Regions from separate parts of the Mesorhizobium australafricanum genome, predicted to be linked through region 1. Evidence: predicted binding sites of a transcription regulator. Region 1 holds the regulator's gene; each other region holds the start of a gene.
The links. Region 1 encodes PhoB, which activates phosphate uptake and scavenging genes when phosphate is short. Its sites were predicted from a motif close to TGTCATNNANCTGTCAT; they were not measured.
Positions count from the first base shown of each region.

Region 1 (6,369 bases):
TATCCTCCCTGCGCCCTGTGCGGCGCGACCCAGACTGGCCCGAAGGCCGGCACAGAGGCTTTTTTTCGAGCCTCAAAAAAATAGTGATCCAGCGAAACGACGCTGTCAACCGCGATTCTGATGGCCTTTGATGGGTCCCGGCATTTTTTTCGACGTTCGCAATAAATAATGACATCGGCTTTGGCTTCTGCCACTATTGCTGGGGTGTCAGCGACAGGCCATGGCATCATCACAAGGCCGCGATGACCCGGGAGGACGGTGCGAGATAATGTCGGTCGGAATCCGCCACGACGATTTGCGCCGGCGCAACCGCGCCATGGTGATTTCGGCCGTGCGCCGCGCCGGCCAGCCATCGCGGACGGAGATTGCCGCCACCACCGGGCTCAGCCACTCGACCATTTCGGCGATTTCCGCCGATCTGATCCAGGAGGGCATTCTCACCGAGAGCAAGGCCAACGAGCCGACGGCGTTGAAACGCGGCCGCCCGCAGATCGGCCTGGCGCTGAACCCCGAAGCCGCCGCGGTGCTGACCGTGGTGCTGTCGCTGAACTTCCTGTCGGTCGCCGTCATCGACTATGCCGGCCAGGTGATTGCCGAGGAACAGCAGCGCCTGGACACGCTTGTCATGCCGCGCGACGAGCTGATCGGCGCATGCATGGCAATCGTCCGGCGCCGGCTGCAGGATCCCGACCTCGACGTCGGCAGCGTCGCCCGCATCGCCATGGGCATTCAGGGCATCACCGATTCCCGGGCGCGCGCCATGCTGTGGTCGCCGATCACCCCGCTGACCGACATTCCTTTTGCCGACATCCTCGAGAAGGAATTCGGCATCCCCGCCACCATGGAGAACGACTGCAACATGATGGCGGTGGCGCTGCAATGGCGCGATCCCGAGCGCTATCGTGACGATTTCATCGCCATCCTGCTCTCGCACGGCATTGGTATGGGCCTAGTGCTCAAGGGCGCGCTGTTCACCGGCACCCATTCCTCGGGCGGCGAGTTCGGCCATATGATCCATCGTCCGGGCGGCGCGCTTTGCCGGTGCGGCCGCCGCGGCTGCGTCGAGGCCTATGCCGGCAACTATGCGATCTGGCGCAGCGCCATGAAGATGAGCGAGGACGCCGAGCCGGTCGACGTCGGCGACGCCGACATGCGGGCGCTTGCCGCGAAGGCCCGGCAGGAGGACGGTCCGGAGCGGGAGGCGTATCGCCGCGCCGGCGAAGCGCTTGGCTTCGGTCTCGGCAGCCTGTTCGCCCTGATCGATCCGGCGCCTGTCGCCATGGTCGGCGTCAGCGCGGCCGCCTTCGACCTGATCGAGCCGGCGCTGAGAGAAGCGATCGCCCAGACCGCCGGCGGCCAGCACTCGAAATCGATCTCCTTCGACACCGAGCCGAACGAATTGCCGCTCATCCGCGAAGGCTGCGCCGCCCGCGCGCTGACCTTCGTCGACCAGGAGATTTTCGCGCCCGGGGGCCAGGCGAGAGCGGGCAAGCACGTCGCATGAACGGCAGGCTCAAGCGCCGGGATATGCTGAGATTCAGGTCAGGCCGAGTCGAGAATGGTGGATTCCGACAACCGGCCTACGCCGGCCGTAGCCTTCATAGGGCGGAAACACTTATGAGCGCTTCGGCCGGCGAAGGCCGGAACGGAGCGTACTTAAGTACGTGAGTACCGGAAGCGCAGGAAGCCGCCATTCGCAGGCCGGCCTCACCTGAATATCGGCATATCCCTAATCTTCCCTGATCGCATAGCCCGCCCCGCGGATGGTGCGGATGACATCGGGCATGCGGCCGTTGTTGACGGCCTTGCGCAGGCGCCCGACATGCACGTCGACCGTGCGCTCGTCGATATAGATCGTCTCGCCCCAGACATTGTCGAGCAGTTGACTGCGCGAGAATACCCGGCCGGGATGACGCATCATGAATTCGAGCAGCCGGAACTCGGTCGGGCCGAGCCTGATCTCGCTCTTCTTGCGGTAGACGCGATGCGATTCGCGGTCGAGCACGATGTCGCCGACCTTGAGCACGCTGGACAGCACCTCCGGCTTGGCGCGACGCAGCAGCGCCTTGACGCGGGCCATGAACTCCGGCGTCGAGAACGGCTTGACCAGATAGTCGTCGGCGCCGGTCGAGAGGCCGCGCACACGGTCGCTTTCCTCGCCGCGCGCCGTCAGCATGATGATCGGCAGCCGCTCGGTCTCGGGCCGCATCCTGAGGCGCCGGCAAAGCTCGATGCCGGAAACGGCCGGCACCATCCAGTCGAGCACGAGCAGGTCGGGAACGTTTTCCTGAAGGCGGATTTCGGCCTCGTCGCCGCGGGTCACCACTTCGACCTGGTAACCCTCGGATTCGAGATTGTAGCGGAGCAGCACCCCCAGCGGCTCCTCGTCCTCCACCACCATGATGCGTGGCGCGATCATTGCAGGTTACCCTTGTCAGGCCGCCGGCGCCGACATTGCCGTCTCGTCCTGCTTCGGGCGATTCGCGGGCAACTGGATGCCGGTCAGCACATAGTAGGCGTTCTCGGCGATGTTGGTCACATGGTCGCCGATGCGTTCGAGATTCTTGGCGCAGAACAGAAGATGCGTGCAAGCGGTGATGTTGCGCGGATCTTCCATCATATAGGTCAGGAGCTCGCGGAAGACGGAGGTGTATTTGACGTCGATGCGCTCGTCGTCGTTGCGAAGCTTGGCCAGCGCCGTGGCGTCGCCCACCGTATATTCCTGGATCACGGCCTGGACCTGGATCAGCACCAGCTGCGCCATGGAATCGATCGAATGCGTGAGGTCGCGCGGCGCCGCGCTGACGCCGACCGAACCTACGCGCTTGGCGATGTTCTTGGCAAGGTCGCCGATGCGTTCGAGGTCGCCCGCCATGCGGATCGAGCCGACCACGTGGCGAAGATCGTCCGCCATCGGCTGCCGCTTGGCGATGAGCGTGATGGCGCGGTCGTCAAGCTCGCGCTGACGCGCGTCCATGATGGCGTCGTCGGAGACGACGCGCTGCGCCAGCGCATTGTCGGTCTCGAGCAGTGCCCTGGTCGAGGCGCCGACCATGGAGCCTGCGAGATCGCCCATGTCATTGATAAGCCGGCTGATCTGCCTCAAATCCTCGTCGAAGGAGGCGACGGTATGTTCGGCCATAATGATGTCCTCGATGAACTCAGCCGAAGCGGCCGGTGATGTAGTCCTGCGTGCGCTTCTCGCGCGGCGAGGTGAAGATCTTCTCGGTCCGGTCGAACTCCACCAGCTCGCCAAGATACATGAACGCCGTCTGCCGCGACACGCGCGCCGCCTGCTGCATGTTGTGGGTGACGATGACGATCGTGTAGTCGACTTGCAACTCGTCGATCAGCTCTTCGATCTTGGCCGTCGACAGCGGATCGAGCGCCGAGGCCGGTTCGTCGAGCAGGATGACTTCCGGCTTCACCGCCACGGTGCGGGCGATGCACAGGCGCTGCTGCTGACCGCCGGAAAGGCTCAGTCCGCTGGCGTTGAGCTTGTCCTTGACCTCGGTCCAGAGCGCGGCGCGCTTCAGCGCCTGCTCGACGCGGCTGTCCATCTCGGCCTTGCTGATCTTCTCATAGAGCCTGACGCCGAAGGCGATGTTTTCGTAGATCGACATCGGGAACGGCGTCGGCTTCTGGAACACCATGCCGATCTTGGTGCGCAGCAGGTTGAGGTCTTGCGAGCGGTCGAGGATGTTCTTGCCGTCGAGCAGCACCTGCCCTTCCGCGCTCTGCTTCGGATAGAGCTCGTAGATGCGGTTGAGCACGCGCAGCAGCGTCGACTTCCCGCAGCCCGACGGCCCGATAAAGGCGGTCACGCTGCGCTCGGGCAGGGACAGGTTGATGTCCTTCAGCGCCTTCGACTGGCCATAGTAGAAGTTGAGGTTCTTGACCTCGATCTTGGCCTTCTCGACTGTCGTGTCGGCTACGTTCAGGTCGGTGGACAACATCGGTTTCATCTGTCCTCTCTGCGTCCGGTTAGGCTGCGGGCGATGATGCTCAGCCCGAGAACCGTCAGGGTGATTATGAGTGCGCCCGTCCAGGCCAGTTGCTGCCATTCCTCATAGGGGCTGAGAGCGAACTGGAAGATGGTCACCGGCAGGCTGGCCATCGGGGCATTGAGATTGCTCGACCAGAATTGGTTGTTGAGCGCGGTGAAGAGAAGCGGCGCCGTCTCGCCGGAGATGCGGGCGATCGCCAAAAGGATGCCGGTGACGATGCCTGACATTGCCGCGCGATAGGCGACCGAGCGGATCACCACCCAGCGCGGCGCGCCGATGGCGGTGCCCGCCTCGCGCAGCGCGTTGGGCACAAGGTTGAGCATGTCCTCGGTGGTGCGCACCACGACGGGGATCACCAGGATGGACAGCGCGACGGCGCCGGCAATCGCCGAGAAGTGCCCCATCGGCCGCACCAACAGCTCATAGACGAACAGGCCGACGATGATCGAGGGCGCCGACAACAGGATGTCGTTGATGAAGCGCACCACCGTGGTGAGCTTCGAGAAGCGACCATACTCGGCCATGTAGGTGCCGGCCAGCACGCCGATCGGCGTGCCGACGACGATGCCGATGATGGTCATCATGATGCTGCCGTAGATGGCGTTGAGCAGGCCGCCGGCATCGCCGGGCGGCGGCGTCATTTGCGTGAACACGGCCAGCGATACTCCGGAGAGCCCTTTGTAGAGCAGGGCGCCGAGGATCAGCGCCAGCCAGGCGAGGCCGATGCCCGCCGCGACGACGCATAGCGCCATCATCACGGCATTCTTGCGCTTGCGGCTTTGGTGAAGCGATGCGGCTGTCGACATCGATCAGGCTCCCGTGCGGCTATCGATGCGCAACAGCATGTAGCGTGCGAGCGCGAGGATGATGAAGGTTATGATGAACAGGATCAGGCCGAGCGCCACCAGCGAGGACGTGTAAAGCGCGCCATCGGCCTCGGTGAATTCATTGGCGATCGTCGCCGATATTGTCGTGCCCGGCGCAAACAGCGAGGCGCTGATGCGATGCGCGTTGCCGATGACGAAGGTCACGGCCATCGTCTCGCCGAGCGCGCGGCCAAGGCCGAGCATGACGCCGCCCATGATGCCGACGCGGGTATAGGGGATGGTCACGCGCCGGGTCACTTCCCAGGTCGTGCAGCCGATACCGTATGCCGATTCCTTCAGCACCGCCGGCACGGTGTCGAACACGTCCTTGGTGATCGAGGTGATGAACGGCAGCACCATGATGGCGAGGATCAGCGACGAGGTCAGCAGGCCGATGCCGTAGGGCGGGCCGGCAAACAGGCTGTTGAGGCCGGGGATGCCTTTGAAGAGCCAGATGACGAAGGGCTGGACCGTCGTCTGCAGGAACGGCGCGAAGACGAACAGGCCCCAGATGCCGTAGATGATCGAGGGAATGCCTGCGAGCAGCTCGACCGCGATGGCGATCGGGCGCCTAAGTGGACGCGGGCAGAGCTCGGTCAGGAAGATGGCGATGCCGATACCGATCGGCACGGCGATGATGATGGCGATGGCCGAGGTGACGACGGTGCCATAGATGGGCGCCAAGGCGCCGAAATTCTCGGTGACCGGATTCCAGGATTCGGTCGTCAGGAAGGATACGCCGAATTTCGACAGCGCTTCCCACGATCCGGCGATCAGCGAGATGGCGACCCCGCCGAGAAGAACCAGCACGAGGATGGCGGATGCGCGCGTGGCCGCCCGGAAGACCGTATCGGTCAAGGCGAAACGGCGCACTGTCGCTTCCCTGGTCCGCACGGCGGACAAAGTCGCGGCTTCGGAAACGGCGGTCATCTAGCCCCTCGCATTTCGAAAGAGAGACGGGAGGGCACCGGAAGCGCCCTCCCTCGTTCCATAGGAATTACATGCCGGAGTAGAGCGGCTTGCCGTCCTTGTCGACGATGTCCTTGCCCCACATTTCCTCGACGCTCTTCACGACCGCGTCGGGCATCGGGACGTAGTCCAGTGCGCCGGCCATCTCGTCGCCCTTGGCGTAGGACCAGGCGAAGAATTTGAGCGCTTCGGTCGTGGCCGCCGCGTCGTCGGGCTTCTTGTAGACGAGGATCCAGGTGGCGGAGGTCATCGGCCAGGATTCCGCGCCCGCCTGGTTGGCCAGGATGACGCCGTAGCCCGGCTGCGAGCTCCAGTCGGCATTGGCCGCGGCAGCCGAGAACGCCGCCGCCGTCGGCTCGACCTTCTTGCCGTCCTTGTTGATCATGTCGGTATAGGTAAGCTTGTTCTGCTTGGCGTAGGCATACTCGACATAGCCGATCGCGCCGCCGGTCTGCGAGACGTTGTTGGCGACGCCTTCGTTGCCCTTGGCGCCGATGCCCACCGGCCACTCAAGCGCCTTGTCGACG
Region 1 is NZ_JAVIIT010000012.1:23,015-29,383, reverse strand. It holds gene RFM98_RS21740 (ROK family protein) at 269-1,504, shown strand; gene phoB (phosphate regulon transcriptional regulator PhoB) at 1,730-2,419, opposite strand; gene phoU (phosphate signaling complex protein PhoU) at 2,435-3,142, opposite strand; gene pstB (phosphate ABC transporter ATP-binding protein PstB) at 3,162-3,965, opposite strand; gene pstA (phosphate ABC transporter permease PstA) at 3,962-4,813, opposite strand; gene pstC (phosphate ABC transporter permease subunit PstC) at 4,817-5,803, opposite strand; gene pstS (phosphate ABC transporter substrate-binding protein PstS) at 5,871-6,369, opposite strand, start outside.

Region 2 (6,369 bases), on a different contig from region 1:
GCGGCTCCTGGCCGAAATAGTCCTTGAAGGCGGCGTCGTAGAGCGCCGTCTCATGGCCGAACATGGCGATGGTGAAGGTCTGATTGACATAGGTCAGCCAGTCGAGGTCGCCTTGCCTGACGGCCGCGCCGTAAAGCATCGAGTACCAGCTCTTGCCGGCGTCGAAATACTTGTCCGGGTTGCGCGAGGCGAGCCAGCGAACTGTCGAGAGGTCGACCGCGGCGGCGTCGACGCGCTTCGATTCCAGCGCCTGCAGCACGTTGGCCTGGGTGTCGATCTGCATCACCTGCGCCTGCGGCAAGGCGAAATGCACCGAGCTTTCGGCGTCGACGTTCTGCAGGATCGAGATGCGTGTTGCGGCGCCGTTGGCCAAGAGCTTGTCGAAGGTCTTGTTCTCGGAGCCGGGCAGCGTCAGCAGCGCGACGCCTTCGACATAGTAGGGTCGCGAGAAGTGGATCAACTGCGAGCGCTGCGCCGTCATGGTCATGAACTGGATGGTGATGTCGACCTTGTTGGTCGTCACATTCGGGATGCGCTGCGCCGGATCCTGCATGACGAATTCGACCTTGGTCGGGTCGTCGAAGAGGCCCTTGGCGAGGATGCGGCCCATGGTGATGTCCATGCCGACGAGCTCGCCGGCATCGTTCTCGAAATGCCACGGCGCGTTGGTGCTGCCGGTGCCGACGATCAGCTTGCCGCGATCGAGCGCGGTGCGCAGCACGCTGTCGGACGCGGCTTGCGCCGCCGCCTTCTCGGCGCTGATTGCGGTGAGCGCGCCGGCGGTGGCCAGTCCCGCCATTCCCAGTTTCAGAAAATCACGTCTGCCGGATGTGTCGTTCACGGCGACCTCCTTTGATGGTTTGTTCCCCAATGCAGCAGAGATACGCATCGCAATGGCGATTGTCTCTTACAAGAGACGTGTGTATCCTGTACAAGACAGATACTAGCATCAGGAATCAGCAATGCAAGATAGTGAAATGCTGAGCGTGTGGCCGACCGAGGGCGCCGGTGAAGAGCGGCCGGCGGGCTCGCGCGAGAAGGGCCTCAACAGGGTCTTGAACATGCTGGAGTTCCTGCATGCCAACCAGCGCGCGATCGGCATCGGCGAGCTGGCCAAAGGGCTCAACGCGCCCCGCTCGACGACCTACACGCTGGTGCGCGAGCTGGTCGAAGCCGGGCTGCTTGAAATGGCCGGCGACGGCAACCGCGTTTATTTCGGCAAGAAGCTCTATCTTTATGGAATGGCCTATATGCGCGGCAACGATCTGCTCAGGCGCGGCCGCCAGGAGGTCGACACGCTGTCGCGCGAGACCGGCGAGACCTCGGAGCTCTGCATGCTGCAGAGCGGCCGCTACACGATTGTCCATTCCAGCCCTGGCACCAGGCCGTTCCGCATCAGCTCGGCTACCGGCCTGCAGATCCCGCTGCCCTGGACTGCGTCGGGCCGGCTGCTGCTTGCCGGCCTCGATCGCGGCCGGATCGAGGCGATGGTCACGGAAGACGACCTCGTGCTGCCGGATGGCCGCAAGCTCGTGCTCGAGGACTTCATCGACGACATCGCGCGGGCGCGCGTCACCGGCTATTGCGTCACGTCAGGCCTGGTCGATGCCTACACCAAATGCCTTGCGGCGCCCGTCTTCTCGGCTCCCGGCAAGGTCGAGGCGACGATGTGCCTGGTGGTGCCGATCGACACGTCCGGGGAACGGACCGGCGAACTTCTTACCGTGCTGCGCGAGCGCGCGGCGCGGCTTTCGATCTCGTGACGGAGAGGGGCGGTTAGAGCAATTCCAGGAAAAGTGCGTTCCGGTTTTCCGTCCGGAATTGCGCAATCCGCTAATGCATGTCGCCCAGAAGTGTGCAGCGGTTCTGGGACAACGACATGCATCAAAACAAAGACTTAAAGCGCGTCGCCTGAGTCCGGTTCAGCGCGACGCGCTTTAGGCGATGATGTCGGGAATGATGCGGTCTTCCAGCGCCGAGAGCCGGTCTTTCAGCATCAGCTTCTTCTTCTTCATGCGCTGGATCTGAAGCGGGTCGCAGCCCGTGGCGATCATCGCGTTGATGGCGGCGTCAAAATCGGCGTGTTCCTGTTTGAGCCGGGAAAATTCGAGGCGTATTTCAGCCTGTTCCTGTTCGGACATTATCTACCGTTTAGCGTATGCATCGCCCAATCGGGCTGTCTGGGCGGGGCCGGTTGGGCTTGTCTGTTTGTGACCGGCGCGCAGCCCTTATCACATTTCACTTTGTCGTGGAATGCTACCACGTGGCATTCGACATCGAGATCGGTTGGTGGCAAACTGTCATTGTGCCGTCACAGTCGCAACCTGCGGTGGATGCGCCCGCGATGGCTGCAATCGAGGAAACCATGAAAGGGAGAACCAATCATGTCTCTTGCGTCCCATCTTGATGAGCTGCAGCGGAAACACGGTGACATCGAGCGTGAGATCACCGATGCGATGAACCATCCATCGGTCGACGACCTCGAAATCGTGAATCTCAAGCGACGCAAGCTGGCAATCAAGGACGAGATTGAAAAGCTGAAGGGAAGCCCGACGACACACTGAAGCTCCTCTGAGTAAACGTCGCCGCACCCGCCGCGGTGATCTCTCCGGTGGCAAGAAATGCCACCGGCACGGTCTTTTACACTGACATCACCTGACCGTTTGGGCGTGCAGCGTGCGGCCCGGCTTGCTTCGCTGACCCGCACGGGGAGCGATCAGGCGCGGCCGATTTGCCGACCTTGCCTGACGCTTGCCATTGACAAGCCATCTTTGCTCCGCCACCTCATGCCCGGAACTCCCAGATGAAGGCGGCCGGCATGACCGGATATTTTTCTTCTCCTTTCCCGCGGCGCATGTCGGTCGGCGTGTCGGTCGGCGGCGTGATGGTCGGCGGCGGCGCGCCGGTCGTCGTGCAGTCGATGACCAATACCGACACGGCCGATGTCGACCGGACCGTCGCCCAGGTGGCGGCGCTGCATCGCGCCGGCTCGGAAATCGTGCGCATCACCGTCGACCGCGACGAGAGCGCCGCGGCGGTGCCGCGCATCCATGAGCGGCTGTTGCGGCTCGGCGTCGATGTGCCGCTGGTCGGCGACTTCCACTATATCGGCCACAAGCTGCTTGCCGATCACCCGGCCTGCGCCGAGGTGCTGGCGAAATACCGCATCAATCCCGGCAATGTCGGCTTCAAGGAAAAGAAGGACCGCCAGTTCGCCGCGATCGTCGAAATGGCGATCAAGCATGACAAGCCTGTGCGCATCGGCGTCAACTGGGGCTCGCTCGACCAGGAGCTGCTGACCCGGCTGATGGACGAAAACCAGGACAAGGGTTTTCCACTGACGGCGCAGGAAGTCACGCGCGAGGCGATCGTCCAGTCGGCGATCCTGTCGGCCGAGATGGCGGAAGAGATCGGGCTTGGCCGCGACAAGATCATCCTGTCGGCCAAGGTCAGCGGCGTGCAGGATCTGATCGCGGTCTATACCGAGCTTGCCACCCGCTCCAATCACGCGCTGCATCTCGGCCTGACCGAGGCCGGCATGGGCACCAAGGGCATCGTCGCCTCATCCGCCGCCATGGGCATCCTCCTGCAGCAGGGTATCGGCGACACGATCCGTATCTCGCTGACGCCGGAGCCGAATGGCGACCGCACGCGCGAGGTGCAGGTGTCGCAGGAACTCCTGCAGACCATGGGCTTCCGGCAGTTCGTGCCGATCGTCGCGGCTTGCCCCGGCTGCGGCCGCACGACGTCCACCGTGTTCCAGGAACTTGCCCAGAACATCCAGGCCGACCTCAGGAAGAACATGCCGGTCTGGCGCGAGAAATATCCAGGTGTCGAGAACCTCAAGGTCGCGGTGATGGGCTGCATCGTCAACGGCCCCGGCGAATCCAAGCATGCAGATATCGGCATATCGCTGCCCGGCACCGGCGAGACGCCGACGGCGCCTGTCTTCATCGACGGCAAGAAGGCGGCGACGCTGCGCGGTCCATCCATCGCGCAGGATTTCGAGAAGATGGTCGGCGACTATATCGAGCAGCGGTACGGACACGGCAAAGCCGCCGCGGAATGAGTTGATGCAGCGTTTCCTGAAGGCAACGCTGCTCTTGCTTTTCGTGCTGATCCTTGCCGGTCAGGCGTTCGCCGATCCGCCGCAGTCGCAATCGGCCGCAAAACGGCTGCTTTCCCGCGTCTGCGATCTGATCGAGATCCAGGCCCAGCAGAATGGCCTGCCGAAGGATTTCTTCGCCCGGCTGATCTGGAAGGAGAGCCGCTTCGATCCGAACGCGGTAAGCCCGGTGGGCGCCGAAGGCATTGCGCAATTCATGCCCGGGACCGCCAAGATGCGCGGCCTGGCCAACGCCTTCGACATCGAGCAGGCGATTCCCGCCTCGGCGAAGTATCTTGCCGAGATGAAAGCCGGCTACGGCAATCTCGGCCTCGCGGCGGCGGCCTACAATGCCGGCGAGAACCGGGTGTCGCGCTGGCTTGCCTCCGGCGGCTTCCTGCCGATGGAGACGGAAAGCTATGTCTTCGACGTCATGGGCGAGCCGGTCGACAAGTTCTCGGACACCGCCTATGCCGGCACCGTCCAGCCGCTCGACCCAAAGATGAGCTTCGCGGTTGCCTGCCGCAGGCTGCCGGTGATCATGTCGCGGACCGTCGCCATGGCCTCGATCAACGTCAAGCCGTGGGGTGTCCAGGTGGCGGGGAATTTCCGCCGTTCGGCGGCGATCAGCCAATGGCTGAGGGTCAGGGGCCGGTTCCCGGCCTTGCTCGCCAGCCGTGACCCGGTGGTCAGCCGGGTGCGCACGCCGATCGGCCGGCGCGGCATCTATGCGGTCAGGATCGGCGCCGATTCGCGCAGCGAGGCCAACGGCATCTGCAACAAGCTGCAAAGCGTCGGCGGCGCCTGCGTCGTGATGCGCAACCGGTGATGTGAAGAGGGCGCTGGCAATATTAGCGCGTGCACAAAGGTGTCGCTTACGATCTCGAAGTCGACACCGGCCGGCTCACGCCACTCGAATGCACCAATTTCATCCAGCAGAGATTCAGACTGTAGCGGCGGGCATTTCTTGTGGTGGCTCGATCTTCCCTGGCCGCCAACAACGCCGATAGCCAATTGCTAATGTTGCGGCGAGAATCCGCTTGCCAGGGCGGTGGCGGTTAAATCTTAATGCGCTTTGCCATAGTAAGAGCGGGTTCAGTATTTGCAGGGCGTATTCTTATTCGCGATCTTACAAGGGGGAGCATCGTGCCTGAGGGGAATTTTCTTAAAAGGGTTATCGGCGAGCTCGAAACGCCGCGAACCAAGCGGCCATTCGGTTCCGGCTGGCTGTCCGGCTCGATCGCATTGCTTGCCGGCATCACCGGCCTCTTGATGGTCATCGTGTTGCGCTATCCATCGCTGACGTCGATGCCGGATCTGGCTCCCATCCACCAGATGCTGTTCTTCAAGCCGGTGCTCTATTTCGTGCTCATCTCCGGCTACATTCTGGCCATCCTGAGCATGATGCTGCGCAGGGAAAAGACGCTCGGCGCGGCGGCGATGGTAACCGTGCTGCTGGCCTCGCTCATCGGCATGCTGCCGGCGCGTCATGAACTGCGGATCGAGGGGGTGTTCTTCGGTCTCGATTTCTTCATCCTGAACGCCCTGTTCATGGGCGTGCTGTTTGTTCCGCTCGAGCGCATTTTTGCCCGCAACAAGGCTCAAACGGTGTTCCGCGACGAATGGCGCGAGGACCTGTTCTACTATCTGGTCTCGTCGCTGCTCGTGCAAATACTGACCTACCTGACCCTGGCGCCGTCCAATTTCGTCAATGCGCAAGGCGGTCTTGGGTCGGTGCGCGCCTGGGTCCACGACCTGCCCTGGAGCGTGCAGTTGCTGGCGGTGATGTTCCTGACCGATCTTGCCCAATATTGGGTGCACCGGGCTTTCCATCGCATCCCGTTCCTGTGGAATTTTCATGCCGTGCATCATTCGGCCAAGTCGATGGACTGGATTGCCGGCGCGCGGATGCATTTCCTGGAAATCATCGTGCTGCGCAGCCTGACCGCCACGCCGATGTTCGTGCTCGGCTTCGATGGATCGGCGATCCAGGCCTATATCCTGATCGTCTATGTCTATTCGTCCTTCATTCATTCCAACATCGGAACGAGCTTCGGCCCGGTTGAAAAGGTACTGGTGTCGCCGCGCTTCCATCACTGGCATCATGGCCTCGAGAAGGAGGCGATCGACGTCAACTTCGCCATCCATTTCCCGCTGCTCGACCGGCTGTTTGGCACCTATCATCTGCCCGAGGGACGGTGGCCGAAAGGCTACGGCATTCACGGCCATCCGGTGCCGAAAGGATATTGGCGGCAATTCCTCTA
Region 2 is NZ_JAVIIT010000025.1:46,061-52,429, forward strand. It holds gene RFM98_RS29310 (transporter substrate-binding protein) at 1-841, opposite strand, end outside; gene RFM98_RS29315 (IclR family transcriptional regulator) at 963-1,763, shown strand; gene RFM98_RS29320 (YdcH family protein) at 1,938-2,141, opposite strand; gene RFM98_RS29325 (YdcH family protein) at 2,385-2,564, shown strand; gene ispG (flavodoxin-dependent (E)-4-hydroxy-3-methylbut-2-enyl-diphosphate synthase) at 2,819-4,069, shown strand; gene RFM98_RS29335 (transglycosylase SLT domain-containing protein) at 4,074-4,934, shown strand; gene RFM98_RS29340 (hypothetical protein) at 4,964-5,059, shown strand; gene RFM98_RS29345 (sterol desaturase family protein) at 5,252-6,369, shown strand, end outside.
Region 2: the regulator PhoB is predicted to act here: its motif matches at 2,299-2,315, upstream of RFM98_RS29325 (YdcH family protein).

Region 3 (6,369 bases), on a different contig from region 1:
GGTTTCAATCCGAAGAAGATCGTCGAGTTCAACCGCGACGGGCAACTGCTTGCCCGCTTCTTCTTCATCGAGGATCCCGACGGCTACAAGATCGAGGTCCTGCAGCGCGCAGGGCGCTTCCAGTAGGGGACATTCCGCCGCGCGGACCGGCGCGGCGCCAGCAACGGCACTCTTCGGGGTGCGAACAGCAAGCAGGGAGGAAATCATGGTTACAGTCTACGAGAAGAAACCGGGCTACGAGAAGAAGCCCGGCCTTTCGCGGCGCGAGCTTCTCAAGCGCGGCGGCGCGGGCGCGCTGCTCATCATCTCAGGCAGCGCCGTCATCAGCCCGGAGCATGCCTGGGGTCTGGAAACCTCGGCGCTGAAGCCCGAGACGATGGCGACGCTTATCCAGGTGGCGCGCGACATTTATCCGCACGACCAGGTGCCGGACAAATATTACGCCATCGCCGTCAAGGGCCATGACGAGACAGCCGCAAAGGACCCGGCCCACAAGGAACTGATCGAGAAGGGTATTGCCGAACTCGACAAGAAGGCCGGCAAGGGCGGCTATCGCGGGCTTGGCTGGGAAGAGGAGCGGGTCGCGCTGCTCACCGGCATCGAGAAGACGCCGTTCTTCCAGGCGGTGCGCGGCGGCCTCGTCGTCAGCCTCTACAACCAGAAGGAGGTGTGGCCGATCTTCGGTTACGAAGGCGAGTCCTACTCCAAGGGCGGCTACATCGCGCGCGGCTTTAATGACATCGAGTGGCTGTAGGCCGCTCTGTCCCGAACCGCTTTTCGATAGATTTCATGGGAGGAAACCATGGCAGCATCATTTGATCTCAAGAACGACGGCGTGGTCGTCATCATCGGCTCCGGCGCCGGCGGCGGCACGCTCGGCAATGAACTGGCGCAGAAAGGCATCGACGTCGTCATCCTCGAAGCGGGCGCCCGCCACGAATATGAGGACTTCATCAACGACGAGTGGGATTCCTTTGCTCAACTCGCCTGGAAGGACAAGCGCACCACCTCGGGCGACTGGCGTGTGGCCAAGGATTTCCCGAACCTGCCGGCCTGGATCGTCAAGTCGGTCGGCGGCTCGACGACGCACTGGGCTGGCGCCTCGCTGCGCTTCCAGGAGCATGAGTTCAAGGCGGCCACCACCTACGGCAAGGTCAAGGGCGCGAACCTGCTCGACTGGCCGGTGACACTCGCCGAGATGGAGCCCTATTACGCCAAGGCCGAAGCCAAGATGGGCGTCACGGGCACCAACGACTGGCCGCGGCTGCCGGGCAACAACAACTTCAAGGTGCTCAAGGCCGGCGCCGACAAGCTGGGCTACAAGGAGTGCCACACCGGCAACATGGCCATCAATTCGGTGCAGCGCGACGACCGCAATTCCTGCCAGCAGACCGGCTTCTGCTTCCAGGGTTGCAAATGGGGCGCCAAATGGTCGACGCTCTACACCGAGATCCCGAAGGGCGAAGCGACCGGCCATCTGGAGGTGCGGCCGAATTCGATGGTGATCAAGATCAATCATGATGCTTCGGGCAAGGTGACCGGCGTCGTCTATGCCGACAAGGACGGCAAGCTGCAGGAGCAGAAGGCCCGCATCGTCGCGGTAGCCGGCAATTCGATCGAGAGTCCGCGCCTGCTGCTCAATTCGGAGTCGTCCAGATTCCCGCATGGGCTTGCCAACTCGTCCGGCCAGGTGGGCAAGAACTACATGCGACACACCACCGGCTCGGTCTACGCCATCTTCGACAAGCCGGTGCACATGTATCGCGGCACCACGATGGCCGGCATCATCCGCGACGAGGCGCGCCATGATCCCTCACGCGGCTTCGTCGGCGGCTATGAGATGGAGACGCTGTCGCTCGGCCTGCCGTTCATGGCGGCCTTCCTCAACCCCGGCGGCTGGGGCCGTTCCTTCACCACGGCGCTCGACCATTATGACCATATGGCGGGTCTGTGGATCGTCGGCGAGGACATGCCGCGCGAGGAGAACCGCATCACGCTGCACAAGGACGAAAAGGACGAGCACGGCATGCCGATCGCCGATGTCCATTTCGACGACCATGCCAACGACACGGCCATGCGCGACCATGCCTACAGCCGAGGCCAGGCGCTCTACGCCGCGGTCGGCGCGACACGGACCTTCCCGACGCCGCCTTACCCCTCGACCCACAATCTCGGCACCAACCGGATGAGCGAGAAGCCGCAGGACGGCGTCGTCAACAAGCATGGCCAGTCACACGACATCAAGAACCTGTTCGTCTCCGACGGCAGCCAGTTCACCAGCGGCGGCGCGGAGAACCCGACGCTGACCATCGTGACGCTGGCGATCCGCCAGGCCGACTACATCGCCGCCCAAATGTCGGCGAAAACCATTTGACCTCCCGACTGCCTGCTGGCGCGGGACCCGAGAGGGTTCCGCGCCTTTTTTGTCGGTTGCGCTCGCCTCAGGCGCCGACCGGTTGGCCGTCCTTGCGGCGGATGGCGACGACCGATGGGCGCGGAGGCTGGCCGTCCTTGAAATCGGGCCAAAGCGACTGCGCCTTGTCGAGTGTCTCGGCATCCTCCGACGGATGCTGGACCGAGAGGAACAGCGTCGTGCCGTCAGGCGTAAAGCAGGGGCCGGTCGCCTCGGCACCGTGCGGGCAGGTGAAGAGCAGTTTTGGCAGGCCACGCGCCGCGCCTTCGGTGTCGACGCCATAGACGCCGTCCGGCAGGTCGAAATCATTGGCGCCGTCGGTCGCTACCCACAGACGACCGGCAGGATCGAAGGTGATGTTGTCGGGGCAGACGAACCAGCCATTGTCGGACGTGTCCGGGTGGAAGGTGGCGCCGATCTTGGCATCCTTGGGATTGCCGCAGAGCACGAACAGGTCCCAGGCATATTTGTCGGCGGTGTGGTCGGCGTCAACGCCGCGGCCGCCTGGCGGGATCAGCTCGACGATGTGGCCCCAGAGGTTTTCCGGCCGCGTGTTGGCCGGATTGACTTTGGATTCGTCGCGCTTCTTGTTCTTGGTCATGACGGCATAGACGCGGCCGGTGACCGGGTTGGTCTCGATATCTTCGGGCCGGTCCATCGGCGTGGCGCCGACCGCGTCGGCGGCAAGGCGGGTCTTCAACAACACCTCGGCCTGGTCGGCGAAGCCGTTGTCGGCGGTAAGCTTGCCCTGGCCGTGGACCAGCGGCAACCAACTCATCGAGCCGTCGGCATCGAAACGCGCCACCGAGAGCACGCCGTCGTCCAGCAGGTCCTTGGCCGAAGCGGGGTTGGCCGGGTCGTAAGGCTTGGCCGAGACGAAACGGTACATGTATTCGAAATAGTCGTCGTCGCCCATATAGACGACGATGCGGCCGTCCTTGTTGCGCATAACGGTCGAGGCTTCGTGCGACATGCGGCCGAGTGCGCTGCGCTTCACCGGCTTCGACTGCGGATCATAGGGGTCGATCTCGACGACCCAGTCGAAGCGGTTCGGTTCGTTCGGCTCCTTGTCGATGTTGAAGCGGTCGTGGAAGCGGCCGCGGCCGTAGATGTCGGAGCCGTCGAAGCCGTAGCGGTCGAGAACATCGGCGGTCGGCGCTTTCTTCGGGTCGCCGCCGAACAGGTCGGACACGCCTTCCTCGCAGGTCAGCACCGTGCCCCAGGGCGTGACGCCGCCGCTGCAATTGTAGCTGGTGCCTAAGATCTTGCGGCCGCTGGCGTCGGCCGAGGTCTGCATCAGCGCATGGCCGGCGACTGGGCCGGAGACAACCATCTCGGTGTTGGCGGTGATGCGGCGGTTGAGCGGGCTGTCCTCGACGGTCTGCCACTTGCCGTCCTTCAGCATCACCTCGACGATCGAATGGCCCATGGCGGCGAGGCCGAGATCGACCTGTTCCCTGGTCATCGTCTTGCCGGCGTCGTCCTCGGTCATGCCGGGGAACATCATGTTCGGCGAGATGTATTCGTTGTTGACGCAGAGCAGGCCGTGGTCGGAGTTCACCGAATCCTTGGGCAGAGGCATGAAGGCGATGTAGTCGCAATTGTAGCCGAAGCGCTTTTCTTGCTCTTCCGCCGCGACCTTGTTGCCGTCGAATTCGGCCAGGCCGGCCGCGAGCGGATCGCCCCAACGGGCGACGATGGTGGTTTCATAACCCTCGGCGGCGGCATGGGTCTTGTCGTAGACCCGCTTCAGCTCGGGAAAACCGAGGGTGGATTGAGCGGCCGCGGCATGTGTTTCGCCGGCAAACAAGGAGCCGACAAAGCTGCCGCCGGCAATCAACGCGCCGGAAGCGAGGCCGCTCTTGAGGAGTTCGCGGCGTGAGACGCGCGCGGCAATGACGTCGCGGATAACAGGGGAGGATGAAGACGGGGAGTTGGCCATCGTGTCTGCCTCTCGGTGGATGTTGACGACACGCGCTGCCTAAGGCGCTTCGACAACATCCCGATGACATGGAGCGCGCTATTGTTTCGGGCGGCGGCCCAGCGGCTGAGCGATGGGCCGATCGACGGCTATCTTCTGGTGCAGGTCGAGGCCGTGAAGGCGCCGTCCTGCTGCTTCATGATGATGTCGAAGGAAGGGCCGCTTGGATCATCCAACGTCGCCTGGGTCATCGAAATAGAATTGCCGCCGCTGGTGTAGCCGCCCAGCGGACCAAGCCAGCTGATCTCGCCGTTCGGGTTCATCTGGTAGTCGTAGGCCTGCGGCGCGGCGCCGAAGGTCACCGGACCGCTATAAAGGCTGCCCTTGATGGTGATGTCGCCCAGATTGAGGAACAGGCCGAGCAGGTAGACCTCGCAGTGATAGGTGCCGTCGGGCAGCTTGCCGTCGGCGAAATCGGCTCGCGCGCCGCCGGCGGCGGACAGGAGAAGCAGGAGACCCAGGATAATGCGTGAGGCCATGATATCTCTCGTTTGCGCGGCGACCTTGCCCCATTTCGCTGTACGCCCGCAACCCGGTGCAGATCAGGCATTGTCCGAAGCTGGTGAAAACATAGGCATTTTTACCGTATGGGCAAAATCTAGGCAGTGTTGCGTAAACTTTTCTCAACTTTTGCGCATTGCAGCAATCCGAACTGTTTGACGGCTACAGGATAAGTATCTGTAAATCCTGCGCTATCCAACGAGTCGCTGCCGCTCCTCCTCGTTTGGCACGTCACTTGCACAGTTATATTGCGATGCAAAACACCAGCTTGGGAGTGTGCAATATGAGGGGTAATTTCTCGACAATAACAAAAATGTTTTCGGCCGGCGTGATCGCTGCCGGGCTGTCGATGTCGGCTCCCGCCAAGGCGGCTGACGACACGATCAAGGTCGGCATCCTCCATTCGCTGTCGGGGACCATGGCGATTTCGGAGACGACACTGAAAGACGTCATGCTGATGCTGATCGAAGAGCAGAACGCCAAGGGCGGCCTGCTCGGCAAGAAGCTCGAGGCGGTGGTCGTCGACCCGGCGTCCAATTGGCCGCTTTTCGCTGAAAAGGCGCGTGAGCTGATCTCGAAGGACAAGGTGGCGGCGGTGTTCGGCTGCTGGACTTCGGTGTCGCGCAAATCGGTGCTGCCGGTTTTCAGCGAGCTCGACAACATCCTGTTCTATCCCGTCCAGTATGAGGGCGAGGAGAGCGAGCGCAACGTGTTCTACACGGGTGCGGCGCCGAACCAGCAGGCCATCCCGGCCGTCGACTATCTGATGAGTGCTGACGGCGGCTCGGTGAAGCGCTGGGTGCTCGAAGGCACCGACTACGTCTATCCGCGCACCACCAACAAGATCCTCGAAGCATATCTGAAGGCGAAGGGGGTGCCGGCCGAGGACATCATGGTCAACTACACGCCGTTCGGCTTCTCCGACTGGCAGACCGAGGTCTCGGCGATCAAGAAGTTCGGCTCCGCCGGCAAGAAGACCGCGGTCGTCTCGACCGTCAACGGCGACGCCAACGTGCCGTTCTACAAGGAACTCGGCAACCAGGGCATCAAGGCCGAGGACATTCCGGTCATGGCCTTCTCGGTCGGCGAGGAAGAACTGGCGGGCCTCGACACCGCGCCTCTGGTCGGCCACCTCGCCGCCTGGAACTACTTCGAAAGCATCGACACGCCGGCGAACAAGAAGTTCATCGACGACTGGCACAAGTTCATCAAGAACGACAAGCGCACCACCAACGACCCGATGGAGGCCCATTTCATCGGCTTCAACATGTGGGTGAAGGCGGTCGAGAAAGCCGGCACCACCGACCCGGACAAGGTCATCGATGCCATGGTCGGCGTTTCGGTGCCGAACCTGACCGGCGGCTATTCGACGATGATGCCCAACCACCACATCACCAAGCCGGTGCTGATCGGCGAAATCCAGGCGGATGGCCAGTTCGAGACCGTCTCGCAAACGCCCGGCCTCGTGATGGGC
Region 3 is NZ_JAVIIT010000001.1:659,417-665,785, forward strand. It holds gene RFM98_RS03200 (VOC family protein) at 1-126, shown strand, start outside; gene RFM98_RS03205 (gluconate 2-dehydrogenase subunit 3 family protein) at 206-754, shown strand; gene RFM98_RS03210 (GMC family oxidoreductase) at 803-2,374, shown strand; gene RFM98_RS03215 (PhoX family protein) at 2,442-4,355, opposite strand; gene RFM98_RS03220 (hypothetical protein) at 4,484-4,873, opposite strand; gene urtA (urea ABC transporter substrate-binding protein) at 5,179-6,369, shown strand, end outside.
Region 3: the regulator PhoB is predicted to act here: its motif matches at 4,408-4,424, upstream of RFM98_RS03215 (PhoX family protein).